2 regions of the Enterobacter chengduensis genome follow, and region 1 is predicted to be linked to the other one. Evidence: riboswitches for the same ligand, from Rfam matches in the RefSeq annotation. Region 1 holds a riboswitch; the other holds the start of a gene.

Evidence for each region. Region 1 has a riboswitch for thiamine pyrophosphate ahead of thiC (phosphomethylpyrimidine synthase ThiC). Riboswitches for the same ligand answer to the same signal wherever they lie in the genome.
Region 2: linked by a shared signal. The riboswitch ahead of thiB (thiamine ABC transporter substrate binding subunit) and the one ahead of thiC (phosphomethylpyrimidine synthase ThiC) in region 1 are both predicted to bind thiamine pyrophosphate.

Annotation. Positions count from the first base shown of each region.
Region 1 covers NZ_CP043318.1:247,749-252,139, reverse strand. The annotation lists gene hemE (uroporphyrinogen decarboxylase) at 1-976, opposite strand, end outside; gene nudC (NAD(+) diphosphatase) at 1,015-1,788, opposite strand; gene FY206_RS01200 (Rsd/AlgQ family anti-sigma factor) at 1,884-2,369, shown strand; TPP riboswitch at 2,424-2,535, shown strand; gene thiC (phosphomethylpyrimidine synthase ThiC) at 2,614-4,391, shown strand, end outside.
Region 2 covers NZ_CP043318.1:862,887-867,277, reverse strand. The annotation lists gene sgrT (glucose uptake inhibitor SgrT) at 1-94, opposite strand, end outside; gene sgrR (HTH-type transcriptional regulator SgrR) at 183-1,838, shown strand; TPP riboswitch at 1,875-1,975, shown strand; gene thiB (thiamine ABC transporter substrate binding subunit) at 2,007-2,990, shown strand; gene thiP (thiamine/thiamine pyrophosphate ABC transporter permease ThiP) at 2,966-4,391, shown strand, end outside.

The sequences.
Region 1 (4,391 bases):
CGAGGTTAAAGACGTGGCCTTCCCCCTGGCCGAAACCAGACAGTATAGTCGACACTTCTTCTTCAATACGGGCTGGCGGCGCGTAGAGCATGGACGGGTCCATATTGCCCTGCAGCGCCACTTTGTCACCCACGCGGCGGCGGGCATCGGCGATATCGGTGGTCCAGTCGAGACCCAGCGCGTCGCAGCCGGTTGCCGCCATCGCTTCCAGCCACTGGCCGCCACCTTTGGTGAACAGCGTCACCGGCACGCGGCGACCTTCGTTCTCGCGCAGCAGGCCGTCGACGATTTTATGCATGTAGTACAGGGAAAACTGCTGATAGTCGCGCCCGGTCAGCACGCCGCCCCAGGTGTCGAAAATCATCACCGACTGCGCACCGGCCTTAATCTGCGCGTTCAGGTAGAGGGTGACGCTCTTCGCCAGCTTGTCGAGCAGCGCATGCAGGGCCAGCGGCTCGGCGTACATCATCTTTTTAATTTTGGTGAACGCTTTGCTGCTGCCCCCTTCAACCATATAGGTGGCCAGCGTCCACGGGCTGCCGGAGAAGCCAATCAGCGGCACGTCGCCTTTCAGCTCGCGGCGAATAGTGCGCACGGCGTTCATCACGTAGCCCAGCTCGCCTTCCGGATCGGGGATCGGCAGCTTATCCACGTCGGCTTTGCTTTGGATGGGCGAGGTGAAACGCGGGCCTTCACCGGTTTCGAAGTACAGGCCAAGGCCCATGGCATCCGGAATGGTCAGAATATCCGAGAAGAGGATCGCCGCATCCAGCGGGAAGCGGCGCAGCGGCTGAAGCGTCACTTCACAGGCCAGCTCGGCGTTTTTGCACAGCGACATAAAATCGCCCGCCTGCGCGCGCGTGGCTTTGTACTCTGGCAGATAGCGTCCCGCCTGGCGCATCATCCACACCGGGGTGACATCAACGGGCTGGCGCAGCAGCGCACGCAGATAACGATCGTTCTTCAGTTCGGTCATTTTTGCAGTTCCTTAAGCGTCATGGCCCCAGTGTAACACTACTCATACTCGGCCCGACACATCGCCACGGTATCTTCTATCAGCCGACGCGCCACGGTGCCCGGCGGGGGTAACAGCGGTAAATCGTCGTAGCGATACCAGTTCGCGTCGAGCAGCTCTTTCTGGTCGATAACGATTTCGCCGCTGTCGTATTCGGCCATGAATGCCGTCATCAGCGACTGCGGGAACGGCCACGGCTGGGAGGTGACGTAGCGCAGATTCTTCACTTTGATCCCGCTCTCCTCCATCACCTCGCGCGCCACCGCCTGCTCCAGCGTTTCGCCCACCTCGACGAAGCCGGCAAGCACGGTATAAACGCCGTTGCGATGGCGGGTATGCTGCGCCAACAGGATGGAATCCTCCCGGCGGATGGCGACGATAATGCACGGCGCAATCTGCGGGTAGTAGCGCTCGCGGCAATGGCTGCAAAGCATCGCCCACTCGGTTTTGCTCGGGCGCATGGTATGGCCGCAGTAGCCGCAGAATTTATGCGAACGGTAAAACTCCGCCAGCTGTACGCCGCGGCCCGCCAGCTGGAACAGGCCAACATCCTGATCCAGCACCTGCCGCACCGATCCCATATCCTGACGGCGGGGCTGTTGGATCAACCACACGGGTTCACCCTGCCATTCGCCGATCTTCAGCGCTGGCTGGCCAACAAGATCGAACGCCTCGGCCGCGCCATGGGGTATTTCTCCGGCAGGGAGCCATAATTTCTGTTCGTGACTGACGATCCACCAACCAAGATCTGATTTTTCAATAATACGATCCATATCTATTGCACTACCTTCGCTTCACTGACATGTTGTTAGCATTGTGGTTACATTCTGGATAAGCAGATTCAATCCTACACTTTGCGGAGTCGACCATGTTAAACCAGCTGGAAAGCCTGACTGAGCGCGTTAGAGGAAGTAACAAACTGGTGGATCGCTGGCTACATGTGCGCAAGCATCTACTCGTGGCTTATTACAATCTGGTCGGTATTAAGCCTGGCAAAGAATCGTTTATGCGACTGAATGAAAAAGCGCTGGATGATTTTTGTCAGGGCCTGGTCGACTATCTGTCCGACGGCCATTTCAATATTTATGAACGCATTATCCGTGAAATGGAAGGGACAACGCCGTATTTAGCGGCCAGCAAACTCTATCCGCTGCTGGAGGCCAACACCCAGCAGATCATGGATTACTATGATTCCACGCTTGAGAACGCCATCGATCACGACAATTATCTAGAGTTCCAGCGGGCGCTTTCCGACCTTGGCGAAGCGCTGGAAGAGCGATTCACGCTGGAGGATAAGCTGATTAGCCTCGTCCTTAACGCCAGCCCCGAAGATAACGTCGCGCGCCCGGCTTGAGTTCTTAATCGTTAACGAGTAATTTACAACCATTCGCCCCTCTCACGAGGGGGATTTTTCTTGTCGGAGTGCCCAGCGCTTAAACGCGCGGGCTGAGACCGTTAATTCGGGATCCGCGGAACCTGATCAGGCTAATACCTGCGAAGGGAACAAGAGTCACACTGCTGTTGTATCGCCCCAGGGCGATCCTCTCTTGCTTCATCCGTCGTCTGACAAGCCATGTCCTTCACTTTTGGAATGAGCTATGTCTACTGCAAAACTGACCCGCCGCGAACAGCGCGCACAGGCCCAACACTTCATCGACACCCTGGAAGGCACCGCTTTCCCTAACTCGAAACGCATCTACATTTCCGGCTCGCAGGCCGATATCCGCGTCCCGATGCGCGAAATCCAGCTCAGCCCGACGCTTATCGGCGGCAGCAAAGATAACCCGCAGTATGAAGAGAACGAGGCCGTGCCGGTGTATGACACCTCCGGACCGTACGGCGACCCTGAGGTTGCCATCAACGTACAGCAGGGTCTGGCAAAGCTGCGCCAGCCCTGGATTGACGCGCGTAACGACTGCGAAGCGCTGAGCGTGCGCAGTTCTGCGTACACCAAAGAGCGGCTGGCCGACGACGGCCTGGACGCGCTGCGCTTTACCGGCCTGCTGACGCCAAAACGCGCTAAAGCGGGCAGCTGCGTGACCCAACTGCACTACGCCCGCCAGGGCATCGTCACGCCGGAGATGGAGTTCATCGCCATCCGCGAAAACATGGGTCGCGAGCGCATCCGCAGCGAAGTGCTGCGCTATCAGCATCCTGGGGAAGGCTTTGGCGCTCGGCTGCCGGAGAACATCACGCCGGAGTTTGTGCGTGACGAAGTGGCCGCTGGCCGCGCGATTATCCCCGCCAACATCAACCACCCGGAATCCGAGCCGATGATTATCGGCCGCAACTTCCTGGTGAAGGTCAACGCCAATATTGGTAACTCTGCCGTCACCTCCTCCATTGAAGAAGAGGTGGAAAAGCTGGTCTGGTCCACGCGCTGGGGCGCGGACACGGTAATGGACCTCTCCACGGGGCGCTATATTCATGAAACCCGCGAATGGATCCTGCGTAACAGCCCGGTACCGATTGGCACCGTCCCGATTTATCAGGCGCTGGAGAAGGTCAACGGCATTGCCGAAGACCTCACCTGGGAAGCGTTCCGCGACACGCTGCTGGAGCAGGCTGAACAGGGCGTGGACTACTTCACCATTCACGCGGGCGTGCTGCTGCGCTACGTGCCGATGACCGCGAAACGTCTGACCGGCATCGTCTCGCGCGGCGGTTCCATCATGGCGAAGTGGTGCCTTTCCCACCATCAGGAAAACTTCCTCTACGAACACTTCCGCGAAATTTGCGAAATCTGCGCCGCGTACGATGTCTCCCTGTCGCTGGGCGACGGCCTGCGCCCGGGCTCTATCCGCGATGGCAACGACGAAGCGCAGTTTGCCGAGCTGCACACGCTGGGCGAGCTGACCAAAATCGCCTGGGAGTATGACGTGCAGGTGATGATTGAAGGCCCGGGACACGTGCCGATGCAGATGATCCGCCGCAATATGACCGAGGAGCTGGAGCACTGCCATGAAGCGCCGTTCTACACGCTGGGGCCGTTGACCACCGATATTGCCCCAGGCTATGACCACTTCACCTCCGGGATTGGCGCGGCGATGATCGGCTGGTTCGGCTGCGCCATGCTCTGCTACGTGACGCCGAAAGAGCACCTCGGCCTGCCGAACAAAGAGGACGTGAAGCAGGGTCTGATTACCTACAAAATTGCTGCCCACGCGGCGGATCTGGCGAAAGGCCACCCGGGCGCGCAAATCCGCGATAACGCCATGTCAAAGGCGCGCTTTGAATTCCGCTGGGAAGATCAGTTCAACCTGGCGCTGGACCCGTTCACCGCCCGCGCCTATCACGACGAGACCCTGCCGCAGGAGTCGGGCAAAGTCGCGCACTTCTGCTCCATGTGCGGGCCAAAATTCTGCTCGATGAAAAT
Region 2 (4,391 bases), 620 kb from region 1:
GCCGCTGTTCTGCACACTGACGGGCCAGCCAGGACGATCCCTTTGTCGCTGAAAAGTACTGCTGATAAAACTGACGTGCGGTAGACCTCTTCATAATTTACCTCCTCGCTTCATCGAGAAGAATTATTGGCCTAATATAGGGATTAATAAATTGCTGGTTTTTTGTCAGGAGTTCCCCTTTTATGCCTTCCGGTCGTCTGCAACAACAGTTTATCCGCCTCTGGCAGTGCTGCGAGGGGCAATCGCAGGAGACCACGCTCAACGAGCTGGCCGACCTGCTTAGCTGTTCCCGCCGCCATATGCGCACGCTGCTCAACACCATGCAGCAGCAGGGCTGGTTAAGCTGGGAAGCGGAAGCGGGACGCGGCAAACGCTCGCGCCTGACCTTTCTCTACACCGGGCTGGCGTTGCAGCAGCAGCGCGCGGAAGACCTGCTCGAGCAGGACCGCATCGATCAGCTGGTCCAGCTGGTGGGCGACAAGGCCGCCGTGCGTCAGATGCTGGTTTCGCATCTCGGGCGCAGCTTTCGTCAGGGCCGACACATCCTGCGGGTGCTCTACTATCGCCCCATGAAAAATCTGCTGCCCGGCACGGCGTTACGCCGCTCGGAAACCCACATGGCCAGGCAAATCTTTAACGGCCTGACGCGTATAAATGAGGAAAACGGGGAACTGGAAGCGGATATCGCGCACCACTGGCAGCAGCTTTCTCCGCTTCACTGGCGGTTCTTCCTGCGCCCCGGCATCCACTTTCACCACGGCCGCGAGCTGGAAATACACGACGTCATCGCCTCTCTGGAGCGCGCCCGTCGGCTACCGCTCTACTCGCACATTTCCCGTATCCACTCCCCCACGGCATGGACGCTGGATATTGAGCTGTCGCAGCAGGACAAGTGGCTTCCCTGGCTGCTGGGCTATGTGCCGTCGATGATCATGCCTGCCGAGTGGGAATCGCTGAACAACTTTGCCAGTCTGCCGATTGGCACCGGGCCCTACTCCGTGTCCCGCAATAACAGCAACCAGCTAAAAATCCGCGCCTTCGATGACTACTTTGGCTATCGGGCGCTGATCGACGAGGTGAACGTCTGGGTATTGCCGGATCTCAATGAAGACCTAAGCTGCGGGCTGACGCTGGAAGGCCCCACTGCGGGAGAAAAGGCGGTGGAAAGCCGTCTGGAGGAGGGATGTTACTATCTGCTGTTTGATAGCCGCACCCACCGCGGGGCAAACCAGGCCGTTCGTCAGTGGGTCAGCCACGTGTTGTCCCCCTCCAATCTGATCTACCATGCGGAAGAGCAGTACCAGACATACTGGTTCCCGGCGTACGGCCTGCTTCCGCGCTGGCACCACGCCCGCCCGGCGCACTGCGGCAAGCCTGCCGGGCTGGAGTCCATCACCCTCACCTACTACCGCGAGCACGTGGAGCATCGTTTTATCGCCGGGATCATGACCCGACTGCTGGCCGCAGAAGGGGTCACGCTGGAGGTCAAAGAAGTGGACTATGACGAATGGCACCGGGGGGAGATCGTCAGCGATATCTGGTTAAACAGCGCCAACTTCACCCTGCCGCTCGATTTCTCGCTCTTTTCGCACCTGTATGAGGTCCCGCTGATCCAGCACTGCATCACGCGCGACTGGCAGCAGGACGCCGAACGGTGGCGCGCTGGCGACATGAACCTTGCCGCATGGTGCAAGGCGCTGCTGGAGGAACAGGCGATCGTCCCGTTGATTCACCACTGGCTGATGATCCAGGGCCAGCGCAGTATGCGCGGCCTGCGGATGAACACCCTGGGCTGGTTTGATTTTAAATCCGCCTGGTTTGCGCCGCCGGAGCCATAACGCTTTCGTAATATTCACCAAATCATTACAATAGCGCCGTTCTCAACGGGGTGCTGCATCACAGATGTGCGCTGAGATAATACCCGTCGAACCTGATCCGGATAACGCCGGCGAAGGGATTTGAGGCTGTTGCTCAAAATCCTTTGCCACTCAACCTTGAGGTGCAAAGTGTTAAAAAAAGTTCTCCCCCTGCTGGCGCTGTTTGCGCTGCCTGCTTTCGCGAAGCCCGTTCTGACGGTCTACACCTACGACTCTTTCTCTGCCGACTGGGGCCCTGGCCCGGTGGTCAAAAAAGCCTTTGAGGCCGACTGCAGCTGCGAGCTGAAGTTCGTGGCGCTGGAAGATGGCGTGTCGTTGCTCAACCGTCTGCGCATGGAAGGAAAAAACAGCAAGGCCGACGTGGTGCTCGGGCTCGATAACAACCTGCTGGAGGCCGCCTCGCAAACCAAACTGTTTGCCAAAAGCGGCGTCGCGGCAGAGGCCGTTAACGTGCCGGGCGGCTGGAAAAATGACACCTTTGTGCCGTTCGACTACGGCTACTTTGCGTTTGTCTACGATAAAAACAAGCTGAAAAATCCGCCAAAGAGCCTGAAGGAGCTGGTGGAGAGCGACCAGAAATGGCGCGTGATTTATGAAGATCCGCGTACCAGCACGCCAGGCCTGGGACTGCTGCTTTGGATGCAAAAGGTTTATGGGGATAAAGCGCCGCAGGCGTGGCAGAAGCTGGCCGCCAAAACCGTGACCGTGACCAAAGGCTGGAGCGAAGCCTACGGCCTGTTCCTGAAAGGCGAAAGCGACCTGGTGCTGAGCTACACCACCTCTCCGGCCTACCACATTATCGCCGAGAAGAAAGATAACTACGCCGCCGCGAATTTTGCCGAAGGGCACTACATGCAGGTAGAGGTGGGCGCGCGTACCGCTGCCAGCAAACAGCCGGAGCTGGCCGAGAAGTTCCTGAAGTTTATGGTTTCACCGGCGTTCCAGAACGCCATTCCTGCGGGTAACTGGATGTATCCGGTCACGAACGTGGCGCTGCCGGCCGGTTTCGAGCAGTTAACCAAACCACAAACCTCGCTGGAGTTTACGCCGCAGCAGGTCGCCGCGCAGCGAGCAGCATGGGTAAGTGAATGGCAACGCGCCGTCAGCCGCTGATTCCCGGCTGGCTACTTCCCGGGCTGCTCGCCGCCGTTGTAATGGTAGTGGTCAGTCTGGGGGCTTTTCTTGCCCTGTGGTTTAACGCGCCAGAGAGCGACCTGCTCGCCCTCTGGCACGACAGCTACCTCTGGCACGTGATCCGTTTCTCCTTCTGGCAGGCGTTTCTTTCAGCCCTGCTGTCAGTCATCCCGGCCATTTTTCTTGCACGCGCGCTGTACCGGCGGCGCTTCCCCGGCAGGCAGGCGCTGCTGCGCCTGTGTGCCATGACGCTTATCCTGCCGGTGCTGGTGGCCGTATTTGGTATTCTGAGCGTTTACGGTCGCCAGGGCTGGCTGGCGTCGCTGTTCGGCCAGCTTGGTCTGGAGTGGACCTTCTCTCCTTACGGACTGCAGGGCATTCTGCTGGCGCACGTCTTTTTCAATATGCCGATGGCGACGCGCCTCTTTTTGCAGGCGCTGGAAAACATTCCCGGCGAGCAGCGCCAGATTGCCGCCCAGCTCGGCATGCGCGGCGTGTCGTTCTTCCGCTTTGTTGAATGGCCGTGGCTGCGCCGACAGATCCCGTCCGTGGCGGCGTTAATCTTTATGCTCTGCTTTGCCAGCTTTGCCACCGTGCTGTCACTCGGCGGCGGGCCGCAGGCCACCACCATCGAGCTGGCGATTTACCAGGCGCTGAGTTACGACTACGATCCGGGCCGCGCCGCGCTGCTGGCGATGGTGCAAATGGCGTGCTGCCTTGCGCTGGTGCTTCTGAGCCAGCGGCTGAGCAGAGCCATTCCCCCCGGCAGCAATCAAATAACCGGCTGGCGCGACCCGCAGGACAGCCTGCACAGCCGCGTCTCCGATTTTGTCCTGATCGCGCTGGCGCTTCTGCTTCTGCTGCCGCCGCTGATGGCCGTTATCGCTGACGGGCTGAACCTCAATCTTATGTCGGTCCTGCAACAGCCCGTTCTCTGGCAAGCCACCTGGACCTCGCTGCGCATCGCGCTGGCAGCCGGATTATTGTGCGTCATCCTGACCATGATGCTGCTGTGGAGCAGCCGTGAGCTCTACGCTCGCCGGGCGCAAAAGGCCGGACAGATAATGGAACTGACGGGCATGCTGATACTGGCGATGCCGGGGATCGTGCTGGCGACTGGCTTCTTCCTGCTGTTCAACAGCACCGTCGGCCTGCCGGAACGCGCCGACGGCATCGTCATCTTTACCAACGCCTTAATGGCCATCCCTTACGCGCTCAAGGTGCTGGAAAACCCGATGCGCGACGTCAACAGCCGCTACGGTTTGCTGTGTCAGTCGCTGGGCATGCAGGGCTGGCAGCGGCTGAAGGTGGTCGAACTGCGCGCGCTTAAACGTCCGCTGGCGCAGGCGCTGGCGTTTGCCTGCGTGCTCTCCATTGGAG